Regions from separate parts of the Citrobacter freundii ATCC 8090 genome, predicted to be linked through region 2. Evidence: predicted binding sites of a transcription regulator. Region 2 holds the regulator's gene; each other region holds the start of a gene.
What was found. Region 2 encodes LexA, which represses DNA repair genes until DNA is damaged. Its sites were predicted from a motif close to TNCTGTATGTACATACAGNA; they were not measured.
Positions count from the first base shown of each region.

Region 1: rmuC (DNA recombination protein RmuC) is a predicted target of LexA. The motif match lies at 2,614-2,633, and genes of this name have one in related genera.
Region 3: dinG (ATP-dependent DNA helicase DinG) is a predicted target of LexA. The motif match lies at 2,398-2,417, and genes of this name have one in related genera.

Region 1 covers NZ_CP049015.1:4,838,862-4,844,487, reverse strand. Annotated here, with positions in the region: gene metE (5-methyltetrahydropteroyltriglutamate--homocysteine S-methyltransferase) at 1-649, shown strand, start outside; gene G4551_RS23195 (dienelactone hydrolase family protein) at 704-1,510, opposite strand; gene udp (uridine phosphorylase) at 1,776-2,537, shown strand; gene rmuC (DNA recombination protein RmuC) at 2,678-4,108, shown strand; gene ubiE (bifunctional demethylmenaquinone methyltransferase/2-methoxy-6-polyprenyl-1,4-benzoquinol methylase UbiE) at 4,203-4,958, shown strand; gene ubiJ (ubiquinone biosynthesis protein UbiJ) at 4,972-5,577, shown strand; gene ubiB (ubiquinone biosynthesis regulatory protein kinase UbiB) at 5,574-5,626, shown strand, end outside.
Region 2 covers NZ_CP049015.1:4,600,330-4,605,955, reverse strand. Annotated here, with positions in the region: gene ubiA (4-hydroxybenzoate octaprenyltransferase) at 1-460, shown strand, start outside; gene plsB (glycerol-3-phosphate 1-O-acyltransferase PlsB) at 515-2,935, opposite strand; gene G4551_RS22075 (diacylglycerol kinase) at 3,107-3,475, shown strand; gene lexA (transcriptional repressor LexA) at 3,585-4,193, shown strand; gene dinF (MATE family efflux transporter DinF) at 4,264-5,583, shown strand.
Region 3 covers NZ_CP049015.1:1,658,460-1,664,085, reverse strand. Annotated here, with positions in the region: gene ybiB (DNA-binding protein YbiB) at 1-203, opposite strand, end outside; gene dinG (ATP-dependent DNA helicase DinG) at 233-2,383, opposite strand; gene G4551_RS07935 (DASS family sodium-coupled anion symporter) at 2,538-3,959, opposite strand; gene G4551_RS07930 (class-II fumarase/aspartase family protein) at 3,993-5,345, opposite strand; gene G4551_RS07925 (GntR family transcriptional regulator) at 5,548-5,626, shown strand, end outside.

The DNA.
Region 1 (5,626 bases), 240 kb from region 2:
GTATGCCCAGTCACTGACCGACAAACCGGTAAAAGGTATGCTGACCGGTCCGGTGACCATTCTTTGCTGGTCATTCCCGCGTGAAGACGTGACGCGTGAAACCATCGCGAAGCAGATTGCGCTGGCGTTGCGTGATGAAGTTGCGGATCTGGAAGCAGCGGGGATCGGCATTATCCAGATTGATGAGCCGGCACTGCGTGAAGGTTTACCGCTGCGTCGCAGCGACTGGGCGGCGTATCTGGAGTGGGGCGTGGAAGCCTTTCGCATTAACGCGGCAGTGGCGAAGGATGAAACCCAGATCCACACCCACATGTGTTACTGCGAGTTCAACGACATCATGGACTCCATTGCGGCGCTGGACGCGGACGTGATCACTATTGAGACTTCACGTTCTGATATGGAGCTGCTGGAGTCGTTCGAAGAGTTCGACTATCCGAACGAAATCGGGCCGGGCGTCTACGACATTCACTCGCCGAACGTCCCGAGCGTGGAGTGGATTGAAGCTCTGCTGAAGAAAGCCGAGCAGCGTATTCCGGCTGAGCGTCTGTGGGTGAACCCGGACTGCGGCCTGAAAACGCGCGGCTGGCCGGAAACCCGTGCTGCGCTGGCAAACATGGTTAAAGCGGCGCAGAATCTGCGTCAGGCGTAAAAACAAAACGGAGGCTGATGCCTCCGTTTTGTTTATTGGTTTGCCTGGCGGGAATTATTTCTTCCCACCGTATTGCGCGAACCACTCCAGCATTCTCTGCCAGCCGTCTTTCGCGGACTCTTCGTGATAGCTCGGGCGATAATCGGCGTTGAAGGCATGTCCGGCATCGGGATAGACCACGATTTCCGCTTTCGCATTGGCGGCGCGTAGCGCCTGACGCATTGTTTCAACGGTATCTTGCGGAATGCTGGTATCCTGGGCGCCATAAAGTCCCAAAACGGGGGCGTTAAGATCGGTTGCGATATCAACGGGATGTTTCGGCGAGTTGAGGGTTTTATCACCCACCAGTTTGCCATACCACGCCACCGCCGCTTTTAACTGCGGATTATGTGCGGCATACAGCCAGGTGATGCGTCCACCCCAGCAAAATCCGGTGATCATCAGTTGGTGCGCATCTCCCCCGTTGCGGGAGGCCCAACTGGCGACGTGGTCCAGATCGGCCAGTACCTGAGAGTCAGGCACTTTGGCGACAAGGCCGCTGAGCAACGTGGGGATATCGGCAAAGTCATTGGGATCGCCTTCGCGAAAATAGAGTTCTGGTGCGATAGCCAGATACCCTTCCAGAGCCAGACGGCGGCAAACGTCACGAATGTGCTCATGAATACCAAAAATCTCCTGCACGACAATGACCACGGGAAGCAGTCCATCGGTTTGTTTTGGTCGTGCGTGATACGCTGGCATATCATCGCCTTGTGAAGGTATGGACGTTACACCGGCGATAATTTCGTTATCCGGAGTGTGAACCGTGGTAGACGTCGGTGGAGATACAGCAGGTGCAAAGCCAGATTGTCGTGTTGTCATGGTATTCTCCGTACCCTTAAATATTCAGCCAAAAAGCGCATTGTTAACTATAGACACATGCAACGAACCACATTGCCTTAAACGGGCTATCTTTTGTGCAGGGCTTCCTTACATCGCATCATTTATGTGATACGCATCACTTTTTAATGGTAATTGAATGCAATTGATTTACATCATAGTGATGACTGTCACGAAAATATGTTCATGCCTTCGGTAAAGTGTGTTTTTGCTTCTTCTGACAAAACCGATTCACAGAGGAGTTTTTATGTCTAAGTCTGATGTTTTTCATCTCGGCCTCACTAAGAGCGACTTACAAGGGGCTACGCTTGCTATCGTCCCTGGCGACCCGGAGCGTGTGGAAAAGATCGCCGCGCTGATGGATAAGCCGGTTAAGCTGGCATCTCATCGCGAGTTCACTACCTGGCGTGCTGAGCTGGATGGTAAAGCCGTGATCGTTTGCTCTACCGGTATCGGCGGCCCGTCAACCTCTATTGCCGTTGAAGAACTGGCACAACTGGGCATTCGTACCTTCCTGCGTATCGGTACGACTGGCGCTATCCAGCCGCATATCAATGTAGGTGATGTCCTGGTCACCACGGCGTCTGTCCGTCTGGACGGCGCAAGCCTGCACTTCGCGCCAATGGAGTTCCCGGCCGTTGCGGACTTCGAGTGCACCACCGCGCTGGTGGAAGCGGCGAAATCTATCGGCGCCACTACCCACGTGGGCGTTACCGCATCTTCTGACACCTTCTACCCGGGCCAGGAACGTTACGACACCTTCTCTGGTCGCGTCGTGAGCCGTTTCAAAGGCTCGATGGAAGAGTGGCAGTCTATGGGCGTTATGAACTACGAAATGGAATCTGCCACGCTGCTGACCATGTGCGCAAGCCAGGGTCTGCGTGCCGGTATGGTCGCGGGTGTTATCGTGAACCGTACTCAGCAAGAGATCCCTAATGCGGAAACGATGAAACAAACAGAAAGCCATGCGGTAAAAATCGTGGTGGAAGCTGCGCGTCGTTTACTGTAATTCTCCCGTCTATTCAAAAAGGCCGACGCGTTCGGCCTTTTTATTTTGCGTAGTACCTCGCAGGAAATTCCTTTTAAACTGGACGTTTATACAGCACAATTCTATTTTGTGCGGGTAAGTCGTTGCTGTAAGGGGGCGTTGTGGATATTTCAATTATGATGAGTGCCGTGTTGGCGTTAGCCGCAGGGCTGCTGGTTGGGTGGCTGGCAACAAAAGCGCACGCCGACAGAATCCGTGCCGATCTCATCGAAGAACGACGTGAACTGGATATCGCGCTAAGTGCCGCCCGGCAACAACTCTCACAGGAAGCCCACTGGCGTGATGAGTGCGAACTGCTTAATAACGAATTGCGCAGCCTGCACAGTATCAACACCTCTCTGGAAGCTGATCTCCGTGAAGTCACTACCCGGCTGGAAGCAACGCAACAGCATGCGGAAGATAAGATCCGTCAGATGATCAACAGCGAACAGCGCCTGAGCGAGCAGTTTGAAAATCTGGCGAACCGTATATTCGAGCACAGCAATCGCCGCGTAGATGAGCAAAATCGCCAAAGCCTGAACAGCCTGCTGGCACCGCTTCGCGAACAATTGGACGGATTTCGACGCCAGATTCAGGACAGCTTTGGTAAAGAGGCACAGGAACGTCATACTCTGGCGCACGAAATTCGTAATCTCCAGCAACTGAATGCGCAGATGGCACAGGAAGCGGTAAACCTGACGCGGGCATTAAAAGGCGATAACAAAACGCAGGGTAACTGGGGCGAGGTCGTACTCACGCGGGTGCTTGAGGCTTCCGGTCTGCGCGAAGGCTATGAATACGAAACCCAGGTCAGCATCGAAAACGACGCCCGTTCGCGGATGCAGCCAGATGTTATTGTCCGATTACCGCAGGGCAAAGATGTGGTGATTGATGCGAAAATGACGCTGGTCGCCTATGAACGCTATTTTAACGCTGAAGATGAATTCACCCGCGAGAGCGCGTTGCAGGAGCACATCGCCTCGGTGCGCAACCACATTCGTCTGCTGGGCCGCAAAGACTATCAGCAGCTTCCGGGGCTGCGTACGCTTGACTATGTTCTGATGTTTATCCCCGTTGAGCCCGCTTTTTTGCTGGCGCTCGACAGACAGCCCGAACTGATTACCGAAGCGCTTAGAAATAACATTATGCTGGTGAGCCCTACCACGCTGTTGGTGGCATTGCGCACGATTGCCAACCTGTGGCGCTACGAGCATCAGAGTCGTAATGCGCAACAAATTGCCGATCGGGCCAGCAAACTTTATGACAAGATGCGGTTGTTTGTGGATGATATGTCGGCAATAGGTCAAAGCCTGGACAAAGCCCAGGATAATTACCGACAGGCGATGAAAAAACTCTCTTCCGGTCGTGGAAACGTCCTGTCGCAGGCAGAAGCGTTTCGCAGTTTAGGTGTAGAAATTAAGCGCGAGATTAATCCTGAGCTGGCTGAGCAAGCCACTACGCAGGATGAAGAATACCGCTTGCGCTCGGTCCCTGAGACGCAACAAGATGCATCTTGCCCCGATGGTGAAGCGGTAAATCAGCAATCAAACTAGTCCATTTGGGGTAGTTGAACCCGGCAGAAGGGTAGGGCAAATTGGCCCAATCTGTTACACTTCTCGAACATTTTTTGGATGAGCAGGCACTGAGATGGTGGATAATTCACAAGAAACGACGCACTTTGGCTTTCAGACCGTCGCTAAAGAGCAGAAAGCTGACATGGTGGCCCACGTTTTTCATTCTGTGGCCTCTAAATATGACGTTATGAATGACTTAATGTCATTTGGCATTCATCGTTTGTGGAAGCGCTTCACCATTGACTGCAGTGGCGTGCGTCGCGGGCAAACCGTTCTCGATTTAGCAGGCGGTACCGGCGATCTGACGGCGAAATTCTCTCGCATGGTAGGCGAAACCGGCAAAGTTGTGCTGGCGGATATCAATGACTCAATGCTCAAAATGGGTCGCGAAAAGCTGCGCAATATTGGTGTGGTGGGTAACGTTGAGTACGTTCAGGCGAATGCGGAAGCACTACCTTTCCCTGACAACACGTTTGACTGCATCACCATCTCTTTCGGTCTGCGCAACGTTACGGATAAAGACAAAGCATTACGCTCCATGTACCGCGTATTGAAGCCGGGCGGACGTCTACTGGTGCTGGAATTCTCCAAGCCGATTATCGAACCGTTGAGCAAAGCCTACGACGCGTACTCTTTCCATGTTCTGCCGCGTATAGGTTCAATGGTAGCAAGCGATGCGGACAGCTATCGCTATCTGGCGGAATCCATCCGCATGCATCCCGATCAGGACACCTTAAAAGCAATGATGCAAGATGCCGGGTTCGAAAGCGTTGATTACTACAACCTGACAGCAGGTGTCGTTGCGCTGCATCGTGGTTACAAGTTCTGACAGGAGAGTGGGGATGCCTTTAAAACCCTTAGTGACCGCAGGCGTTGAAAATCTGCTCAACACCTTTCTGTACCGCTCTCCTGCGCTCAAGTCAGCCAGAACGCGTTTACAGGGCAAAGTGCTACGTGTTGATCTCAAAGGATTTTCAACATCGTTAGTCCTGGTGTTTAGTGAGCGCCAGGTCGATGTGCTGGGGGCGTGGGAAGGCGAAGCCGATTGCACCGTAATCACATATGCCAGTGTGTTACCGAAATTGCGTGACAGACAGCAACTCACCACGCTTATCCGCAGCGGTGAACTGGAAGTCCAGGGTGATATCCAGGTAGTACAGAACTTTGTTGCGCTGGCCGATCTGGCCGAGTTGGATCCTGCAGAACTGTTAGCACCCTATACCGGCGATATCGTCGCGGAAGGGGTCAGCAAAGTCTTGCGTGGTGGAGCGAAGTTCCTGTGCCATAACTTTCAGCGCCAGCAGCGCTATGTCGCCGAAGCGATCACCGAAGAGTGGCGCATGGCTCCTGGCCCACTAGAGGTTGCATGGTTTGCTGAAGAAACGGCAGCCGTTGAGCGCGCGGTTGAATCTCTGGCCAAACGGCTGGAAAAACTGGAGGCCAAATGACGCCAGGTGAAGTACGGCGCCTTTATTTCATCATTCGCACTTTTTTAAG
Region 2 (5,626 bases):
CACGCATCTGCCGCAGGTGGTGCTGGGCGCGGCGTTTGGCTGGTCTATACCGATGGCGTTTGCCGCCGTGAGCGAGTCTGTACCACTGAGCTGCTGGCTGATGTTCCTCGCCAACATTCTCTGGGCGGTGGCCTATGATACACAGTATGCGATGGTTGATCGGGATGATGACCTGAAGATTGGCATTAAATCGACCGCGATCCTGTTCGGCCAGAACGACAAACTCATTATTGGTATTCTGCAGGTCGGTGTGCTGGCGCTGATGGCGCTGGTGGGGTGGTTAAACGGGTTGGGGATGGGCTATTACTGGTCTCTGCTGGTGGCGGGCGCGCTGTTTGCGTATCAGCAGAAGCTGATTGTTAATCGTGAACGTGATGCCTGTTTTAAAGCGTTTATGAACAATAACTATGTAGGCCTGGTACTGTTCTTAGGACTGGCGATGAGCTACTGGCACTTTTGAGTTTGGCTTAGCCTGCAAAATAAAAACCGGTCATTTCGACCGGTTTTTTAATGCTTACTCGCCCTGTGTGGCACTCTCGATGGTCAGACGGACATCCGACGTCACCAGTTCGGCCAGCATCTGATAGATCTTCATCGTCTCTTCCGGCTCGGCATCCCCGGTATCGCTGATGAATCCCTCGTCACGCAGCGTCAGCACCAGAGAGCTGAACACCGCTTTATCGAAGAATTCCGGCGCGTTAATGCCGTGCAGCACTGAGAGGCGTTGTGCCACGGTGCGGCTCTCTTTCTCCAGCGTGCCACGGTTGATCGACGGGTTGGCGCTCAGTAGCCAGAAGGTGATGGCGTAGCGTTGCAACGTCTCGCGAGCACCCGCAGCCAACAGCTGCAGCGTACGGGAGCGGGCAGGATTAATATGCAGCTCGCCATCCTGTAGAGTAATCAGCCCCTGGCGCTGCATTTCGCTGGCCAGTTCGTCAATCACCCCGGCAAGCTCATCGCGCTCCCAGCGCAGGAACAACTCGGCTTTCAGCATCGGGTACAACGCATCAATATGCTGCTGTAGCGCGACGCGTGAAATACGACGATGCTGAGTCACAATGGCTGCCATCAACGAAGGCAGAACCAGCATATGCGCAATGTTATTGCGGTAGTACGTCATCAAGACCGCCTGCTCGCGCGGCAGAATAATGATGTCACCGATGGTGTCTTTCTCGACCTCAAACTTGTTCATCTGCAAGGCGTGGTCGATCAGTTCACTGGCACTTTGCGCAGGAACGGTTGAGTCCGCCGCGTACGGCACGTTGCGCAGCAGGCTCAGGTAGCAGTCGAGCTGCTCGGTTAACTGTTCACGGGTCAGAGAGCGCTGGCGGGAAGCCAACAGCGCGGTACAACACAGGTTCATGGCGTTGGCCGCGCCAGCGTTGTTAATGCGCACCATCAGATCGGCGGCAATGTTATTCACCGTCGGCGTCAGCCAGGCCGGACGGATAGACTCGATAGGATCGATAGATTCACGCCATTCTGGCACATGCTGGTTGAGGTAAGTCATCAATGGCATTGGTTCACCAAAGTTGACGTAGCCCTGACCCAGGTTGCGCAGCTTGCTTAAGCCACGCAGCATTTGTGGCAGACTTTCTTTCTCTTTCGTCGCGCCACGCAGCTCTTTGGCGTAGGTGCCCACTTCCATTACGTGCTCGTAGCCGATGTAGATCGGTACGAGAGTAATAGGACGCGTACCGCCGCGCAGCATCGCCTGAATAGTCATCGACAGGGTGCCGGTTTTAGGGTCGAGCAAACGACCAGTACGTGAACGTCCACCCTCGACAAAGTACTCAACCGAGTAGCCGCGGCTGAACAACTCGCCCAGATATTCGCGGAATACGGTGGAGTAGAGCTTGTTGCCCTTGAAGGTACGACGAATAAAGAATGCGCCCAGACGACGGAAAATCGGACCCGCTGGCCAGAAATTCAGGTTGATACCGGCTGCGATGTGCGGCGGAACCAGACCCTGGTGGTACAGAACGTACGACAGCAGCATATAGTCCATATGGCTGCGGTGGCACGGAACGTACACGATTTCATGCCCATCGTGCGCCAACTGGCGTACACGCTCCGCATTATGAACGTTAATCCCCTGATACAGACGGTTCCAGGTAAAGCCCAGGATACGGTCCGTCAAACGGATCATTTCGTAGGAGAAGTTGGCGGCAATCTCTTCCATCAGCGCAATGGCATTTTGCTGCGCTTTTTCGTGGGAGATTTTTTTACTGCGCGCTTCATCTTCTACCGCGCGAGCGATCGCTTTTGAAGCTAACAGTTTATTAAACAGATCCTGGCGGGCAGGGAGGCGCGGGCCGACAGCGGCCAGACGCTGGCGAGCAAAGTGCATACGCGCCACGCGTGCCAGCTTCTGGGCAATGATCTTATCCGTACCGTGTTCATCCGCCATACGACGCAGAGAGACCGACGGGGAGAAGCGGACAAAACTGTCGCGACCCAGCCATGAAACCGCAAAGAATTTCTGTACGCCGTTTAGCATACGTAACGGCGGATTAACTTCACCTTTTTCACGCCCTGGCGCACGGCCAAACATCACCGAAACCGGCACCATCTGCACATCCAGGTCTGGATTGCTGCGATGTAAGTCGAGATAGTTATGGAACAGCTTGATGGACTCTTCTTTTGGCGTGTAATAGGTGAACACACGCGGGCCGCCGTGAATAAACACGTAGCGCGGCAGTAAAGTCCCGTCTATCTCCAGCGGTTCCAGGGGATCGGGGAGATCGTGCACCAGACATTGGGCACGCAGCGTCAGCAAGTCTGCTTTTGAATTGTACGGTAGGACGTACATAATGGGACGAGACGTATCGAGTCCCAATTCCGGGGCAGGTTCTGCCGGAATAGACTTGCTTTTTACCAGGACGCTTAATGGTAAATTCAGTAATTTGTAGTAAATTCGTGGCCAGCCGGACATAAACGATGTAAAGCCTCTGGTTAATAATGCAAATGCGCTGCAAGGATATCAGAAAGTTTAGTGAATTTCTGTGGTATCCCGTCATACTTCGCGCTGCTTTGCCACACCCTGAAACAAACGGGGTAACGTTACAATGACATTGACGCTAATAATGTAAAAAGGTTCTTTTTGATGGCCAATAATACCACTGGATTCACCCGAATTATCAAAGCTGCAGGCTATTCCTGGAAAGGTTTTCGCGCCGCATGGATCAATGAGGCGGCATTCCGCCAGGAAAGCGTTGCCGTACTGCTGGGCGTAGCTATCGCCTGCTGGCTGGACGTCGATGCGATTACTCGCGTGCTGTTGATTGGTTCCGTGATGCTGGTGATGATCGTTGAAATCCTCAACAGTGCGATTGAGGCGGTAGTTGACCGTATAGGCTCTGAGTATCACGAACTTTCCGGCCGGGCGAAAGATATGGGGTCGGCGGCGGTATTGTTGTCTATTTTTGTCGCTCTGATTACCTGGGGCATCCTGTTGTGGTCGCATTTGCGATAAGGATTCCACATCTTCATAAATCTCCTGCTTTTTGTGCAGTTTGCGGTTCCAAAATCACCTTTAGCTGTATATACTCACAGCATAACTGTATATACACCCAGGGGGCGGAATGAAAGCGTTAACGGCCAGGCAGCAAGAGGTGTTTGATCTCATTAGAGATCACATCAGCCAGACAGGTATGCCACCGACGCGTGCGGAGATCGCGCAGCGTTTGGGGTTCCGTTCCCCAAATGCCGCTGAAGAACATCTGAAAGCGCTGGCGCGTAAAGGTGTGCTGGAAATTGTCTCCGGCGCATCGCGCGGTATTAGACTGCTGCAGGAAGAAGAAGAGGGATTACCGCTTGTCGGTCGTGTGGCGGCAGGCGAGCCACTTCTGGCGCAGCAGCACATCGAAGGCCACTACCAGGTCGATCCCTCATTGTTCAAACCGAACGCCGATTTTCTGCTGCGCGTCAGCGGTATGTCGATGAAAGATATCGGTATTATGGACGGCGATTTGCTGGCGGTGCATAAAACTCAGGACGTGCGTAACGGACAGGTTGTTGTTGCCCGTATTGATGACGAAGTTACGGTTAAGCGCCTGAAAAAGCAGGGCAACAAGGTTGAACTTCTGCCAGAAAATAGCGAATTTAAACCTATCGTTGTCGACCTGCGTGAGCAAAGCTTCACCATTGAAGGGCTGGCGGTAGGTGTCATTCGTAACGGTGAATGGCTGTAATCATGTATTAATACTGTGGCGCATTCTGCGCCACAGTTAGTTTTCACTTCTTTTCATCAGGCTTTCCTGTATGCCTTTCTTTACCTCCTCTGATAAAGCACTCTGGCACCTCGCCTTACCGATGATCTTCTCCAATATCACCGTTCCCCTGCTGGGACTGGTGGACACCGCGGTGATTGGTCATCTGGATAGTCCGGTCTATCTTGGCGGTGTTGCGGTTGGTGCTACGGCAACCAGTTTTCTCTTTATGCTGCTGCTTTTTCTGCGCATGAGCACCACGGGTCTTACTGCCCAGGCATTTGGTGCGAAAAATCCACAGGCGCTGGCGCGCGCACTGGTGCAGCCGCTAATGCTGGCGCTGGGAGCGGGGTTGCTTATCGCACTGTTTCGTACGCCGATTATCGATGTAGCGCTGCATATTGTCGGGGGAAGTAAAGCGGTACTGGAACAAGCCCGGCGTTTCCTTGAAATCCGCTGGCTCAGCGCACCCGCCTCGCTGGCTAATCTGGTGCTGCTCGGCTGGCTGCTTGGCGTTCAGTATGCGCGTGCGCCGGTTATCCTGTTGATTGTTGGCAATATTCTTAACATTGTGCTCGATTTATGGCTGGTGATGGGCCTGCATATGAACGTGCAAGGTGCGGCACTGGCGACGGTGATTGCTGAATATGCCACCTTACTGATCGGCCTGATGATGGTGCGCAAAGTCCTGCATATGCGCGGAATATCGCTGGCAATGCTGAAGCAGGCGTGGCGTGGCAACTTCCGTCGTTTGCTGGCGCTTAACCGTGACATCATGTTGCGCTCGCTGCTGCTGCAGCTCTGTTTTGGCGCTATCACGGTGCTGGGTGCACGTCTGGGAGGCGATATTATTGCGGTTAATGCCGTTCTGATGACCCTGCTAACCTTTACCGCCTACGCGCTGGATGGATTTGCCTATGCCGTGGAAGCGCATTCGGGCCAGGCCTATGGGGCGCGAGATGGTAGCCAGTTACTGGACGTCTGGCGGGCGGCCTGTCGGCAGTCCGGTATTGTGGCTATTCTGTTTTCGCTGGTTTATGCCCTGTTTGGCGAGCAGATTGTTGCGCTACTGACCTCGCTGCCGCAAATCCAACTACTGGCCGATCGCTATCTCTTCTGGCAGGTGGTGTTACCGCTGGTGGGTGTCTGGTGTTATCTGCTCGACGGAATGTTTATTGGCGCGACGCGGGCTGCAGAAATGCGCAACAGTATGGCCGTTGCCGCAGTGGGATTCGCCTTAACGCTCCTGACGTTGCCGTGGCTGGGAAATCATGGTTTGTGGCTGGCGTTAACCGTTTTCCTCGCGTTGCGCGGGCTGTCGCTGGCCTTTATCTGGCGGCGTCACTGGCGTAATGGAACCTGGTTTGCCTAATCTGGATGGTTAAAAATTCCGAATAGTAAATAAAACCCAGAAT
Region 3 (5,626 bases), 2.0 Mb from region 2:
TTTTGCATCGCTTCGTAAAAGCCCAGCATCTCCGCTTCGCCTTCGCCTTTAATACGTAGCGCAATCAGCACCCCGCCCATCTCAAGGTCAGGTACGTCGCCGTTCATCATATGGGTATACAGTCCGCGAGCAGTATCCTTGTCCAGGTCACGCGCGTGATTTTTTCCTCGCCCAATCTCTTTAATGATTTTGCGGTAATCCATCGATAACTCCTTGCCTGTTGCTCGCATCGTTAACGCCGACGGCGGCGCGTGGGTTTCGCTTTTTCTTTTGGTTTTACTATAACGTCTGGCACAGCAGGTTGCTCTATCGGAAATATGGGTAACGCGTTCAGTAAACGCTTGCCATAGTTTTTGGTCAATAAACGTTTGTCATAAATAACCACTTCTCCCCAGCAGCCATGGCTACGGATGAGTCGCCCAACCTGCTGGATCAAATTGAACGACGCCGCGGGCAGGCTCTGCACCTCGAAGGGGTAGCGGTTCAGGCTTTTCAACCACTCGCCCTCGGTGATCACCACCGGGCTGTCGATCGGTGGAAAAGCAATTTTGTGAATATGCACCTGGGTCAGCAGGTCGCCTTTCAAGTCCAGACCTTCAGCGAAAGATTGCAGCCCAACCAGTACGCTGCGCTCGCCGTTGGTCACCCGTTTGCGGTGCAACTCTACCAGACGATAGCGCGGCTGATCGCCCTGCACCAACAACAGCAGGCGCAGATCGGTAACATGCTCAAGAAAACGCTGCATCGCCCGACCGCTGGCAAAGAGTACCAGCATCCCCTGATGCTTTTTGCTTTCCAGTTGTTCGCGAAAATAGGCGGCCATTTCCGCGATATGCTGCTCTTCGTTATCAATTAACGGTTCGTAGCGCATCTGCGGAATGACGATTTTTCCCTGTTCAACGTGATTAAACGGTGAATCCAGCGCAACAAACCGATCCCCTGCTTTTTCCTTCAGACCACTCATCTCCTGCAAACGCGAGAAGCTGTTGAGCGAGCGCAGCGTTGCGGAAGTGACAATAATATGCGGGACGCTACGCCACAGCAGTCGTTCGAGCTGATCGCTCACACGGATCCCCACGCAGTGGAACCAGATGTGGATTTGCCCGTCACGCACCTCGCGCGTCGCCCATTTACTCACCGGCGCGCCTGACGACTGCGCGAGCGATGCCAGCCGCCACAGTTTGCTTTGCGCCTCAAACATGCCCAGCGCCCGGTTCATCTGCAAAATAACCCGATGCAGACGCACAATATCGTGAGTGCCGGTTTTTTCGCTGAGATCGTTGAGGAACAGTTCCGCCAGCCCGCGTAGCATTTCCGTAAGCTTTGCCAGACGCTGACAAATCTCCATCACTTCTGCAGGCAGTTCGCCCATCGCAAAGCGGTGTTCCGCCTCCTGAGTAGCAGGCATATACAGATTAAGAATGTTATTGAGCGATGAAATCAGTTCATACAGCTCTTCACAGTGACCGTTCAGACGCTCGGCATTCGCCAGCGGCGGCGTGGTTTTCGGGCGAAACTGTTCCAGACAGGTCGCCACTAATTTGCAAAACAGATCCAACTGGAGCCGATACCAGGGGGCGCTGATTTCCGCGCTCATCTCCAGCGCATCGCGCGCGACATCCGGCAAATGGTGGCCTTCATCAAGTACCAGCAACAAGTTTTTCGGCTCCGGCAAAACGGCTTCGCTTTCCATCGCCGCCATCACCAGCGCATGATTAGCCACCACCACTTCAGCTTCCTGAATCTCCCGACGGGCGACAAAAAAAGGGCACTCACGGTAGTAGTGACAGTTGCGATTCAGACAGCTAGCTTTATCGGTGCTCAGACGCTGCCAGAGTCCGTCGTCAATGGCGATATCGGTGTGATCGCGCAGCCCGTCCCACTTGTAGCTGTCGAGATCGCCTTTTAACCTGGCGCAGCGCTTTTGTTCTTCCTGGTTGTTGGGCGTTAGGTCATCGTCGAGAAAAGCCAGCAGATCCTGCTGATTGGGTTCAGTACTGGCCAGCGCCGCTAAGTTACGCGGGCAGACATAGCGTCCGCGACCAAACGCGGCGGTAAAACGCAGGTCAGGGATAATTTTGCGCAGCAGCGGTAAATCTTTGCTGTAGATCTGATCCTGCAAAGCGACGTTGGCGGTGCTGACCACCAGCGTTTTTTGCTCTTCACGCGCAATGGCAATACCGGGAATCAGATACGACAGAGTTTTCCCCACCCCGGTCGGCGCTTCAATCGCCAGATGCCGCCCTTCTTCACCTGCCAGCGTTTTCGCGACGTCAGCAATCATCTGCCGCTGCGGCGCACGGGGGATAAAGTCGGGGATCTGTTCCTGAAGCGCCTTATACCAGGCGGCGATTTGCGCTTTTAACGCGGCCGTTAGTGCCATGAGAAAACCTGAAATACTGTATAAACAGCCACTATTGTGGCACATTTCAGGCCCTGGATGTACCTTTTTCCCCCATTCTGGAAAGCGTTTCGCAATTCATTTTTCCTGGCCGGACGGCTGTTCGAGTCCTGTCCGGCCAATAATTCACTGACGTTTAATAGTATCCCAACAGCTTCCACCACAGCATGCCCACGGCAAAAATGATGATCACATTTGCCGTCACCACACAGAGGTTAATTTTGTAAAAGCGCGGTCGTTCAAAATAGCCCTGGGCAAAATAAATGGGGCCAGGTCCACCACCATACTCGGTATTCCCCCACATCAGGTTACTAAAGATACCGAAGCAAATAGCCACCATCATCGGCGGTGCTCCCGCAGCGATCGCCGTGGCCGCGAAAGGGGCATACAGCGCAGCCACATGCCCGGTCGCCGTAGCGAAGAGATAATGGACGTAAATGTAAAGGATCCCCAACACAATAAAGGACTCGATCGCGCCAAAACCCTGAATACCGCTGCCTAACTTTATGGTCATCCATTTAATAAAACCCAGATCGGCAAGCCCTGTCGCCAGACTAATAATGACGCTAAACCAGATCACCGTATCCCAGGCGGCGTGGTCATTAAGCAAACTTTTCCAGCTAACAGCGCCCGAGGCAAACAGATACGCAGCCAATCCCAGCCCGACAGATGTGGCAGACAATCCCGTAATCAAGCTGGTCCCCCAACCAACCAATGCCAGCACAAAACCAAACGCGACCTTTTTCTCATTGCTGCTCATCGAACCGAGCTCACCGAGGGCCTGTTTGCCCATCGCTTTCGCCTCCGGCGTACGCTTAAGCTCGGGATCCAATAATTTATAAACCAATAGCGGCATCAGGCAGAAACAGACCATCGCAGGAACCACTGCGGAAATAAACCATCCGCCCCAGGTTATCTCTATTCCTAATGACGATTTCGCCAGACTCGCTACCAGCGGATTCGCCGCCATCCCGGTGAGAAATATTGCCCCGGTAATCGGCGTAAACTGGAAGCACACCATGGTTAAGAAATCGCCGATACGCTTGCCCGTTGCCCCCGGCGCTGAGCCCAATACATCATTGATGGAACGAGTGATAGGGAAAATAATCCCCCCGGAACGCGCGGTTACTGATGGCATTGCCGGGGCCATAATCAGATCGGAAACCCCCAGTGAGTAAGCGATACCCAGGCTGCTGCCACCAAAGAGCGATAACATTTTATACGCAATACGTTTCCCCAATCCCGAGGTTACAAAACCCAGAGACAAGACGTAGGCACAGAAAATGAGCCATACTGTACCGGATGCAAAACCTGACAATGCTTTTGCCTCTGGCAACGTTTTGGTGAAAATTACCACGCAAAGTGCAATCAACATCACCGCCCCCGAAGGGAGCGGCTGGGTAAGAATCGCGGCTATGGTCGCGGCAAATATCGCGAACATATGCCAGGCCTGAGGCGTCAGACCAGCAGGTACGGGATAAAACCAAATGATCGCGCCTATCGCCAGCGGTATCAGGAACGAGAGAATGGATTTTCCCGTGGCAGAATTTTTTGACATAAAAATATCCTTATTCCGTTAGCCCAAGAGCGTTCATTTCCGCGACATATATCTCGCTAATACCTGATCCACCATTGCTGGCGCCATTCCAAGGTAATTTGCCGGGTCGGTCAGTTCTTCAATCAACTGCGGGTCAAGTCGTTCCGAGACAGATGGCATCGCATTCAGCACGTCCGCTAATCGCCCGCCTTGTTCGTTGACGATGCGGCAAGCGTCGTACACCACATCATGCGCATCCTGACGACCAATGTACGGAGCCAACCCCATCATGACCGCTTCAGCCACAATCAATCCGTTGGTCATACCGAGGTTACGTTTCATCGCCGCTTCATCGACCACCAGCCCCGCCAGCATAAAGTTAGCCTGATGCAATGCCCCCGCGCTGAGAACGAAACTCTCCGGGATAGCAATCCATTCGGCATGCCACGGCCCGGTTGCACGCTCCAGATCTTGCACCATTGCATCAAGCATCAGCCCTGCCTGTTGGCGAACGCCTTTGGCACAGGCCAGCATTAACTCGCTGGAAATAGGGTTGCGTTTCTGCGGCATAGTACTGCTGGCACCGCGTCCTTTAACAAACGGCTCATACAGCTCACCAAACTCGTTTGCTGCCAGCAGCATTACGTCGTAGGCAATCTTGCCCAGCGACCCGGTAATCACCGCTAACAGATTCACCGCCTCGGCGAAACCATCACGCGCAACATGCCATGTGGACGTTGGGATATTCAGCCCAAGCTCTTCCATCATCGCTTTTTGTACCGCCAGCCCTTTATCCCCCAGCGATGCCAGCGTACCGGCGGCACCCGCAAACTCGCCGACCAATACACGAGGACGCGCCTGAGTCAGACGTTCCGCGTGACGTTCAAACATATCTAGCCAGATGGCTGTTTTATAACCGAAGGTCACTGGCAGAGCCTGCTGCAAATGGGTTCTCCCGGCCATCGGCGTATCACGATAACGGCGTGAGAGATCGGCCAGCGTTGCACGAAGTTTGTCCATATCGGACTCAATGAGCGCAAAAGCATCACGAATTTGCAGGACTACAGCAGTGTCCATAATGTCCTGAGTGGTTGCCCCCCAGTGCACATAGCCGCCGGACTCGCCAGCCTGTTTAGAAATCTGGTGCACCAGCGGTAGGATCGGATAACCCACGATTTCGGTTTCATGGCGTAATAAATCAAAATCGAGCGTATCGGCATTACATTTTTCAGCAATTTCCTGCGCCGCAGCCTCAGGTATCACACCGCAGCGTGCCTGGGCTTTAGCTAATGCCACTTCCACTTCCACGTATTTGCGTACCAGCTCGCGATCGTCAAACACCGCGCGCATCGCCGGTGTGCCGAAAGAATCCCTGAACAGAACAGAATCAAGTACATTCGAAGCCATAAATCCCCCTGGAAAATCTGATAGTGATAAGATGCGTGTTTACGGTCGTTTTTTAGATATTCAAACGCCGACACAATGTCCAGACATAATTAAATGTCCGTACATTTGAATGTACGGACATTTATAGTATTCATAAGAAATGTAGGGAATAGTCCGTACAAATTTTCGTGATAAAGATCACTAATATTTTGATGAAACCGCGATGAAAGAATCTCTGTACAAGCGAATAGCACGTGAACTGGCGCAGCAAATTTCGGTGGGGACCTTTGCCCCCGGATCGC